Regions from separate parts of the Pantoea sp. S18 genome, predicted to be linked through region 2. Evidence: predicted binding sites of a transcription regulator. Region 2 holds the regulator's gene; each other region holds the start of a gene.
The links. Region 2 encodes PhoB, which activates phosphate uptake and scavenging genes when phosphate is short. Its sites were predicted from a motif close to CTGTCATAAAACTGNCNNAT; they were not measured.

Region 1 (3,284 bases), 1.3 Mb from region 2:
GCACATCGCGCGCTTCCATGGTTTTTGATGACAGCTGGGTGGTGTCAACGCCACCCAGCGTCACTTCGGCGGTGCGATAGCCTTCGGTACCGTTCGGCTGTACGCGCCACTGATGCAGCGTATTAACCAGCTCGCCCTGCTGCTTGCTGTTCAGCTGCTTCAGCGTGACGTCAGGAATCTGCTTCAGCTCCTGCAGCACCTCAACCAAACGTTTTGGCAGAATCTTCGCCAGGCTGTTTTTCAGGCTGAGGTTGGGATGCGCCTCGCGCTGCACATTAATGAAATCATCCAGCGAGTTGGCGGGTGATAAATCAATGGTGACGAATTCACCTGGCTGCCAGTAGCTGGAGATTTGCAGCACCGCAGGGCCCGATAAGCCGCGATGGGTAAACAGCATCGCCTCTTTAAATAGGGTGCCATCCTGCGCGGTGATGGTGGTGGGAAGCGCCACGCCCGACAGCGTGTTGAGCTGTTCCAGCAGTGGTTTATGCAGGGTGAACGGCACCAAAGCCGCGCGCGTCGGGAATACTTTCAGGCCGAACTGTTCCGCCACTTTGTAGCCAAACGGCGTGGCGCCGAGGCCCGGCATCGAGAGTCCGCCGCTGGCGATCACCAGTTTTTCGGCCTGCACCGAAGTACCGTTCAGCTGTAAGGTATAGCCGCTGTCGTCGCGCTCGACGCTCAGCACTTCACTGCGCAGGCGCAGCGTCACCTGCCCGGCATCACACTCTTTCAACAGCAGATCGACAATCTGCTGCGCGGAGTCATCGCAGAATAATTGTCCCAGCGTTTTCTCGTGATACGCAATGCCGTGACGATTGACCAGATCGATGAAATCCCACTGGTTGTAACGCGCCAGCGCCGATTTGCAGAAATGCGGGTTGTGCGACAGGTACGCTGCGGGCTCGGTGTGCATGTTGGTAAAGTTGCAGCGACCGCCACCCGACATCAAAATTTTGCGACCGGCTTTTTTGCCGTTATCCAGCAGCAATACGCGACGACCCAATTGTCCCGCCTGCGCCGCGCAGAACATGCCGGCTGCGCCTGCACCAATAATGATAACGTCAAACTTTTCCACTGCTTTTATCCGCCTTGCCCGAAAGGCGCTGATTGTAGGGATTTGCGGCTTTTAGCGCCAGCTTCAAAAAAATGCCGTAAATGTGTCATAATGTAACTCACTAATTTTTAGCCGTTTTCAGCTAAATCTATACGCTGCATTACAATTTTAAGACAATAAAGAGCTATATTTTTCTTTCATATCGCGCACGTTGTCGCAGATAATGCGCCGCGTTCATGTCCTCCCAAAATGGCGTAACGTTTATGCTACATCTGTTTGCTGGTCTCGACCTCAGTACCAGCCTGTTACTGATTCTTGCTCTGCTGTTTGTATTGTTTTACGAAGCAATCAACGGTTTTCACGACACTGCTAACGCGGTCGCGACTGTCATTTATACCCGTGCGATGCGGGCGCAACTGGCGGTTGTCATGGCGGGTGTTTTCAACTTCTTAGGTGTTTTGCTTGGTGGATTGAGCGTGGCGTACGCCATCGTTCACATGCTTCCGACCGATTTACTGTTGAATGTCGGTTCGGCCCACGGTCTCGCCATGGTCTTCTCCATGCTGCTGGCCGCGATTATCTGGAACCTCGGCACCTGGTATTTGGGTTTGCCCGCCTCCAGTTCTCACACATTGATTGGCGCTATCATCGGTATTGGTCTCACCAACGCCCTGATGACCGGCACCTCGGTGGTTGACGCGCTCAACCTACCGAAAGTCATCAATATCTTCATGTCCCTGATTCTTTCACCGATTGTAGGTCTGGTGATTGCAGGCGGTCTGATCTTTATCCTGCGTCGCTACTGGAGCGGAACCACCAAACGTTCCCGCATCCACATGACGCCTGCTGACCGTGAAAAGATTGATGGCAAGAAAAAGCCACCGTTCTGGACGCGCATTGCCCTGATCGTTTCCGCGATTGGCGTGAGTTACTCACACGGCGCTAACGATGGTCAGAAAGGCATTGGCCTGATTATGCTGGTGCTGATCGGCGTTGCTCCGGCGGGATTTGTGGTGAACCTGAATGCGTCAGGTTATGACATCACCCGCACCCGTGACGCAGTCAATCATCTGGAGCAGTATTATCAGCAGCACAACGAATCGCTGACGCACATGATGCAGCTGGCGCCGCCTGTGGTACCAACGCCAGATGAATCGCTTGGCGGTCCGCAGGAGTTCCATTGCGACAGCAGCCGTGCGCTGCAGGCCATCGATCGTGCGCAGCTGCTGCTGAACAATCTGCAGAGCTACGATCAGCTGACGGTTGATCAACGCAGCCAGATGCGTCGTCTGCTGCTGTGCGTTTCCGATACCGTGGATAAAGTGGCCAAGCTGCCGGAAACCAGCGCGGAAGATAAGCGCTTCCTCAACAAGCTGAAAAGCGATTTGCTGGGCACCGTTGAGTACGCTCCGATCTGGATTATTGTTGCTGTAGCGCTGGCGCTGGGCATCGGTACCATGATTGGCTGGCGTCGTGTTGCCACCACCATTGGTGAGAAAATCGGTAAGAAAGGCATGACTTATGCGCAAGGTATGTCGGCGCAGGTAACAGCCGCAGTATCGATTGGCGTGGCCAGTTACACCGGTATGCCGGTTTCGACCACGCACATTCTGTCATCGTCGGTGGCCGGTACCATGCTGGTTGATGGCGGTGGCTTGCAGAGCCGCACCATCAAAAATATCGCTATGGCATGGGTCTTCACATTGCCGGTGTGTATTTTGCTGTCAGGTGCGCTCTACTGGATTGCACTGAAACTGATTTAAGCAAAGCGCAGAAATATTCGAGGGCGACAGCGATGTCGCCCTTTTTTATTGCCAGATCGCCATCGCAATCAAGCTCACCACCACCAAAAAACAGAGCCCGCTGGTCAGTACAAACTGCCCGCGCACCCGCTCACACCGGCGAATGAACTCGTCGTCATGATGATCGTGATAGCGCTTCTCCCAGATATAGCGCACCAGCCGCACCTGCTTACTCGGCTGCCCGTGCGACGTGAAGAAACCCGCGCCATCCACATATTGATATAACAGCGGATCGCAACCGCGCAAAACGGCCAAAAGTGAGCGCAAAGAAGAGAAATAGCGCGCCATATTCACCAGACAAACCACACACAGAGCCCAAAAAAGCGCGATAGTGCTGATCATGTTCCCCTCCCGGCTGGAGCCGCAACGACGTCGAACGCAGCGGGGAATTGCTGTAGACGCCGCACGGGAAATAAACCAGCCAC
Region 2 (3,284 bases):
TTAACTGATTTTCAGTTTGCGACAGCGTGCCGAGGCGCGGCGTTTGGTGATAGAGCGCCAGACAAATCGCATCGAGTAAGGTGGTTTTGCCCGCGCCGGTGGCGCCGGTAATGGCAAACAATCCGTTACTGGCAAAAGGTTCACGGCGGAAATCGATAAACCATTCGCCGCGCAGCGCATTGAGGTTTTTAAAACGTAGCGTCAATATTTTCATGCAGATGGATTCTCCAGCGCGGCAAGCTGGGTGCGGAACAGCTGCGTTAACTGCTCGGCCTGCTCGGCATCCAGCTGATCTTCCTGCGCCAGTCGGCGGGCAAACACTTCTTCCACTTTTAATTCGCTCAGGGTTTCGTTCTCCAGCCGCTCGAGGCTGCGCTGCCGCTGTTCGCGGCTGCGGCGCACCAGCAGCACTTCGACCGGCAGATTTTCGGTCAGTGCTTCAATGCGACGTTGCAGATCGCTGAGGTATTCCTGCGTGGTGATCTCAATATCCAGCCACGTTGGCTGTTCGCTGGCGATTTCACTGAACTGCGCCAGCTGATGTTCAATTTCCGCCATCGAGCCTTTCAGCATCTGCATCGGCTGGAAGTGCGGAATGGTCAGCGGCGTCACTTCCTTGAGCTTGTCGCCAAATTCCAGCAGGAAGACGCTTTTCTCGCGGCCAAGCTCATCAAAACTGAGCGGAATCGGCGAGCCGCTGTAACGAATGTGCTCGCTGTTGGCGATGCGCTGGGCGCGATGGATGTGACCGAGTGCGATGTAATCCGCTGGTGGAAACGCCTGCGCCGGGAAGGCATCCAGCGTGCCGATATAGATGTCGCGCACCGAATCGCTTTTGGTGACGCCAACGGTGGTGAGATGGCCGGTGGCGATAATCGGCAGCGCACTGTTCATTGACTGCGCGGCGGCAAAGCAGTGCTGATAATGCTGCTCAATCGCCTCCAGCAGCGAGATCTGCTTCTCGCGGCCGGATTGGCCGGCCTGGCTGCGCAAAATATCGCGCGGACGCAGATAAGGAATGGCGCACAGCAGCGCACCCGGCGCGCCATCGCGCTGTTTCAGGGTTAACACCTGTTGCTCGCCCTGCGGTGTGGCACTGGTGATCACCTGCGTATTCAGGCAGGCCAGCAGCTCGCGCGATTCATTCAGCGTCGCCACCGAATCGTGATTGCCCGCCAGCACCACCAATTGACAGCCGCTTGGCTGCAGCGCCACCACAAAACGGTTAAACATTTCACGCGCGTAGCTCGGCGGCGAACCGGTATCAAACAGGTCGCCCGCGATAATCAGCGCATCCACCTGATGCTGCACAATCTGATCCAGCAGCCAGTCGAGAAACGCCTGATGTTCCCGCGCGCGACTTTTGCTGTAAAAGAACTGACCGAGATGCCAGTCAGCGGTGTGAATGATGCGCATGTTTGCTCCGTGCTCTGTTTAGCGAAGGCGAATTATAACCACTTAAGATCACAAAGAAAAAAAGCAGATTTTTATTGTCACATTTCTGTTTTTTATCTATCTATCTTAGGGCGGCTTTTTCATAAAAGTGTCACAAAACTGACGCATAATGGCGCCGCAAATCCCAGTGACACGTTGTCACACTAGCAGGAGTTACAATGGCTAAGCGCATTTTGGTTGTGGAAGACGAAGCTCCCATCCGTGAAATGTTATGTTTCGTGCTGGAACAGAATGATTACCAGCCTATTGAGGCGGAAGATTATGACAGCGCGATTGGTAAGCTGATCGAACCCTGGCCTGATTTGATTCTGCTGGACTGGATGTTGCCCGGCGGCAGCGGAATTCAGTTTATTAAGCATTTGAAGCGTGAAGCCATGACGCGCGACATCCCGGTGATGATGCTGACGGCGCGCGGTGAAGAAGAGGATCGCGTGCGCGGTCTGGAAGTGGGCGCGGATGATTACATCACCAAGCCATTCTCACCCAAAGAGCTGATGGCGCGTATCAAAGCGGTGATGCGCCGTATTTCACCGATGGCGGTGGAAGAGGTGATCGAGATGCAGGGCCTGAGCCTTGATCCTTCCTCACATCGCGTGATGTCGGAAACCACGCCGCTGGAGATGGGGCCGACTGAGTACAAACTGCTGCACTTCTTTATGACGCACCCGGAACGCGTGTACAGTCGCGAACAGCTGCTGAACCACGTTTGGGGCACCAATGTGTATGTCGAAGATCGCACCGTCGATGTGCATATTCGCCGTTTACGTAAAGCGCTGGAATTGACCGGCCACGATCGCATGGTTCAAACCGTTCGCGGAACAGGGTATCGTTTCTCTGCCCGCTACTAAACGTAAACGGAGTTTTTACCGTGCTGGAACGACTCTCCTGGAAGAGATTGTTGACCGAGCTGGCGCTGGTCTGTTTACCTGCGCTGGTGTTGGGTCTGTTGTTCGGATATCTGCCGTGGCTGCTGCTGATTGCGGTGACCGGCGTGATGTTCTGGCACTTCAGAAATCTGATGCGTCTGTCGCACTGGCTGTGGGTCGATCGTTCAATGACGCCGCCCACCGGACGCGGCAGCTGGGAACCGCTGTTTTATGGCCTGTATCAGATGCAGTTACGCAACCGGCGGCGTCGCCGCGAGCTGGGCAATCTGATCAAACGTTTCCGCAGCGGTGCCGAATCGCTGCCGGATGCGGTGGTGCTGACCACCGAAGAGGGCACCATTTTCTGGTGTAACGGTTTGGCGCAGCAGCATCTTGGCTTGCGCTGGCCGGAAGATAATGGCCAGAACATCCTCAATTTACTGCGTTATCCTGAATTCTCCCGCTATATCCGCCAGCGCAAGTTCGATACGCCGCTGACGCAGATCCTTAATAATCAGCATCATATGGAATTCCGCGTGATGCCTTACAGCGAAGGTCAGTGGCTGATGGTGGCGCGTGATGTCACCCAGATGCACCAGCTGGAAGGCGCGCGACGCAACTTCTTTGCCAACGTCAGTCATGAACTGCGTACGCCGCTAACGGTGTTGCAGGGCTATCTGGAAATGATGGACGACGCGGTGATGAACGAGCGCACGCGCAGCAAGGCATTGCACACTATGCAAGAGCAGACGCGCCGCATGGACAGCCTGGTGAAGCAGTTGCTGACCTTGTCGCGTATCGAAGCGGCGCCAGCCATCGATCTGAAAGAGACGGTGGATGTGCCGGGCATGCTGCTGCTGTTGCAGCGTGAAGCGGAAACGCTGAGCCAGGGACGTCACACCATCCATTTCCATACCGATCCGCACCTGAAAGTGTTCGGCAATGATGAGCAGTTGCGTAGCG
Region 3 (3,284 bases), 1.5 Mb from region 2:
TCACTAACTACTGTAGGGTCGCCATTTATGGCGACCTTCTCAACAATAACCCCGTTACTTCAATCCCATCGCATCCTTCAGAGTAAAGAACAGATCGGTCTGATCGGTCAAACCGACCACGTTGGCCGCATGCGGGCCATAAGCTGCAATACGCACCTGCGTGCCGGTGTGTTCCTGCGAATGCTCTTCTGAATTGCCGTAGCTGATGGTCATCACTGCACCATCTTTGGTGTTCACCGCCTGCGTCAGGCCCGGTGCTTTGGTGCCGTTTTCCACGATCTGGCTGCTGTGCGCGTGATCGGCGGTCACCACCACCAACGTGTCGCCGTGCTCGCGCGCAAATGCCAGCGCCTGCTGCACCGCTTCATCCAGATCAACTGTTTCACCAATCTGACCGCATGGATTAGCTGCATGGTCCTGCTTATCAATCGACGCGCCTTCCACCTGCAGGAAGAAGCCTTTTTCATTGGTGCTCAACAGATCGATAGCTTTTTTGGTCATCTGCGCCAGCGTCGGTACCGAAGCTGGACGCTCTTTATTCACTTCACAGGTCACCACCGGCTTATCAATGTTGCCGTGATAGCTGGCTTTCGGTCCCTGCCAGCGCACCGGCATATTGCCGTCGGCGAACAGGCCAAGCACCGGTTTGCTCTGGTCGGCCTGTTGAATAGCGTTCATGCCATCCAGATTATCAATCCACTGATAGCCTAGCGCCTGAGCCTGTTCGCGCAGGGTTTTGCCCTGATACTCGCCAGCTTTGGCGGTTTCACCGAAAGATTTCGCGCCGCCGCCTAACGTAACGTCCGCACGGGTTTTCAGCATCTGCTCGGTAATCGATCCTTTACCGCCCTGTTCTAGAGCATTAGTTGGACACAGCTCAGTGGTTTTCTCCGGGCCGTAGCATTTGCGCGAGGTGACGTGGGCAATCAATGCCGCTGGCGTGGCGTCCTGCAATTCAGCAGTGGAGACGTTGCCGGTGGCTTTACCGGCGGCTTTCGCCAGCTCAAGAATCGTCACTTGATCTTTGCCGTTCACGTCGACGCCAATTGCGCCGTTATAGGATTTGGTGCCGGTGGCCCACGCGGTGGCTGAGGCGGCGGAATCCGTCACGTAATTTGGCTTGTGGGTTTTCTTATCTAATGAATAGTGCGTGTATTGACCGGTTAGCGGCAACGCATCAATACCGGGGAAAAAGCCGCCTGCACCACGCGCCTGATTACGCGCGGCGGTGATTTCCGAATCACCCATGCCGTCACCAATCAGCAGAATCACGTTTTTCGCCGTGCTATTGATTAGTGAAGCTTTCAGCGCTTCGGTCTGGTCGCCAGTGAGACGTCGTGCGCCACCGTGTTCGGTGACATCGCCGGTAGCGGCGCGGGAATATTGTGCATCTTCTGCCACTGCTGATGTCGCGATCAGCGAAGCCAGCAGCGTAACCGTAAAGAGAGGTATCTGTTTCATTTATAAGCATCCTTATCCATAGATATAACCAAATGTTTCCGCGGACAAGTCTGCGACAGTGCGGTGACATTTTTGTGACAGAAAGGGAATGATTTGATGACAGAATCGCCATTCTGAGCAGGCTAACGGCAATACGCTCAGAGCTTAAGCGAATAGAACAAAAGGAGAAAATAGCACTTGACCCTTTTCAGCGATCTCCCTATAGTAGCGCCCCGTTGACCCAGCGCGGTTGACAAAAAAATGTGGTGAGGTGTCCGAGTGGCTGAAGGAGCACGCCTGGAAAGTGTGTATACGGCAACGTATCGGGGGTTCGAATCCCCCTCTCACCGCCACATTCTAAAGAAGAGCCTGAACGAAAGTTCAGGCTTTTTTTTGCCTGTTCTACAGAGAAGGGGGATTCGAACCCCCGCCTAATTTAACAGCTGGCAAAAGCAAATTAGCCCGCGGATTTTGCTCAATATTACTCTCTTGAAGATGTGACCACCTGTTGATAACTGGCGATAAGCTGCTTCAAGTGCATTTCCGCTTGTGCTAATTGATGTTGTGGAACGTCACCACCTGATTGCTGCAACACGCGCAGTTCTTCTTCCAGTGGCACCGTTCCGTTGAACGCCTGCGTCATATCATAGACTGCCGTTTTCAGTTCGCTCACCGTCAGATATTTGCCGCGCTTCTCATCCAGTCCGTTCAGGCGCTGCGACAACATGTTTAGCTGCTCCATGCCCTGCTGCCATCCCTGCATTTTCTCAGCAGGCAGCGCTGCCGCCTTAAGTTGCTTGTTCCAGCGTGCGCTCATCGTTTTAACAGCGTCCGAATCAGGCAATAACAGGCTGGCCTGCATCACCAGTGCATTGCCGTGCTGCAGATTCCAGTCCGGTGCTGCGCCCTGCAGCCAGTTTAGTTGCTGCTGCGTTTGCTCCAGCCATGCGCCGTCGTTTAGCCATTCGGGGGGATTAGCCTGGAGTTTTGCAACCATTTCAGGCTCAAGCGGTGCTGGGATTGGCGATACCGAAGCCAGTAATTCCTGCTGCAACGGAGATTCATGCTTGGTGTTTTGCTCAACGAAATAGTAAGCGACGAACATCAGTGACACGCTCAGCAGCGTTGCGCCCACACCACTAATAAACGCCCGTTGGCGCAGCCGCCGCAAATCGGGTGCAGGCGCTCCCGTAGACGGAACATAAACCCAGCCACTGACTTCTGCATCTGCTAACGCCAGTGCGGGCTTCTCAATCGGCGCGATTTCAGGCCGCGTAATCACGGCGTTCGACGTTGAAATATCGCAGCGCTCCAGCATCACCACGGCATTGCGAATGCGATCCAGTAGCGGATCAATCTGACTAAGCTGACGCAGTTCAAGACGTTGCAGGTGATCGCCAGCTTCGCTAAGCAAACGCGCTGCCTGGCTGAGAGCCGTTAAGTCAGATTCGGTTATCGTTTGAGTACGCAGGAACTGCTGCAACCGACGGCTCAGTCCCGCCAGCAATTCGATGCGCGAGTGCGCTGGCTGCGGCCACAGGGTCGGCCAATCGCGGGTAATCAACGCCACCAGCACCGCCAAGCCTTCTGTCATACCTACCGTTCCTGCCGTGTTCGCACGCGATAGCGTGTACCAAACGGCGCTTTGCAGCTCGACGCCGTTTTTTTCGAACAGCGTTAAACAGAGCACGGATACATGCGGCCAATCCAAATCCGGACACGCCGGGTGCGTGAGTTTCTGCATTTCCTGACGCAGCGCAGCATATTCCGCAAACGCACGCGGATCGCCGCCGGTTTTAACAAACCGAGGTTGAGATGAAGTCATTGCTGTATTCCGAAAAGCC

Region 1: pitA (inorganic phosphate transporter PitA) is a predicted target of PhoB. The motif match lies at 1,150-1,169, and genes of this name have one in related genera.
Region 3: phoA (alkaline phosphatase) is a predicted target of PhoB. The motif match lies at 1,523-1,542, and genes of this name have one in related genera.

Annotation. Positions count from the first base shown of each region.
Region 1 is NZ_CP142688.1:4,020,393-4,023,676, forward strand. Features, by position in the region: gene VIJ98_RS18735 (NAD(P)/FAD-dependent oxidoreductase) at 1-1,078, opposite strand, end outside; gene pitA (inorganic phosphate transporter PitA) at 1,321-2,820, shown strand; gene uspB (universal stress protein UspB) at 2,866-3,201, opposite strand.
Region 2 is NZ_CP142688.1:1,028,423-1,031,706, forward strand. Features, by position in the region: gene VIJ98_RS04535 (SbcC/MukB-like Walker B domain-containing protein) at 1-214, opposite strand, end outside; gene sbcD (exonuclease subunit SbcD) at 211-1,416, opposite strand; gene phoB (phosphate response regulator transcription factor PhoB) at 1,614-2,303, shown strand; gene phoR (phosphate regulon sensor histidine kinase PhoR) at 2,324-3,284, shown strand, end outside.
Region 3 is NZ_CP142688.1:2,480,252-2,483,535, forward strand. Features, by position in the region: gene phoA (alkaline phosphatase) at 55-1,461, opposite strand; tRNA gene VIJ98_RS11510 (tRNA-Ser) at 1,706-1,793, shown strand; gene VIJ98_RS11515 (VasL domain-containing protein) at 1,922-3,265, opposite strand.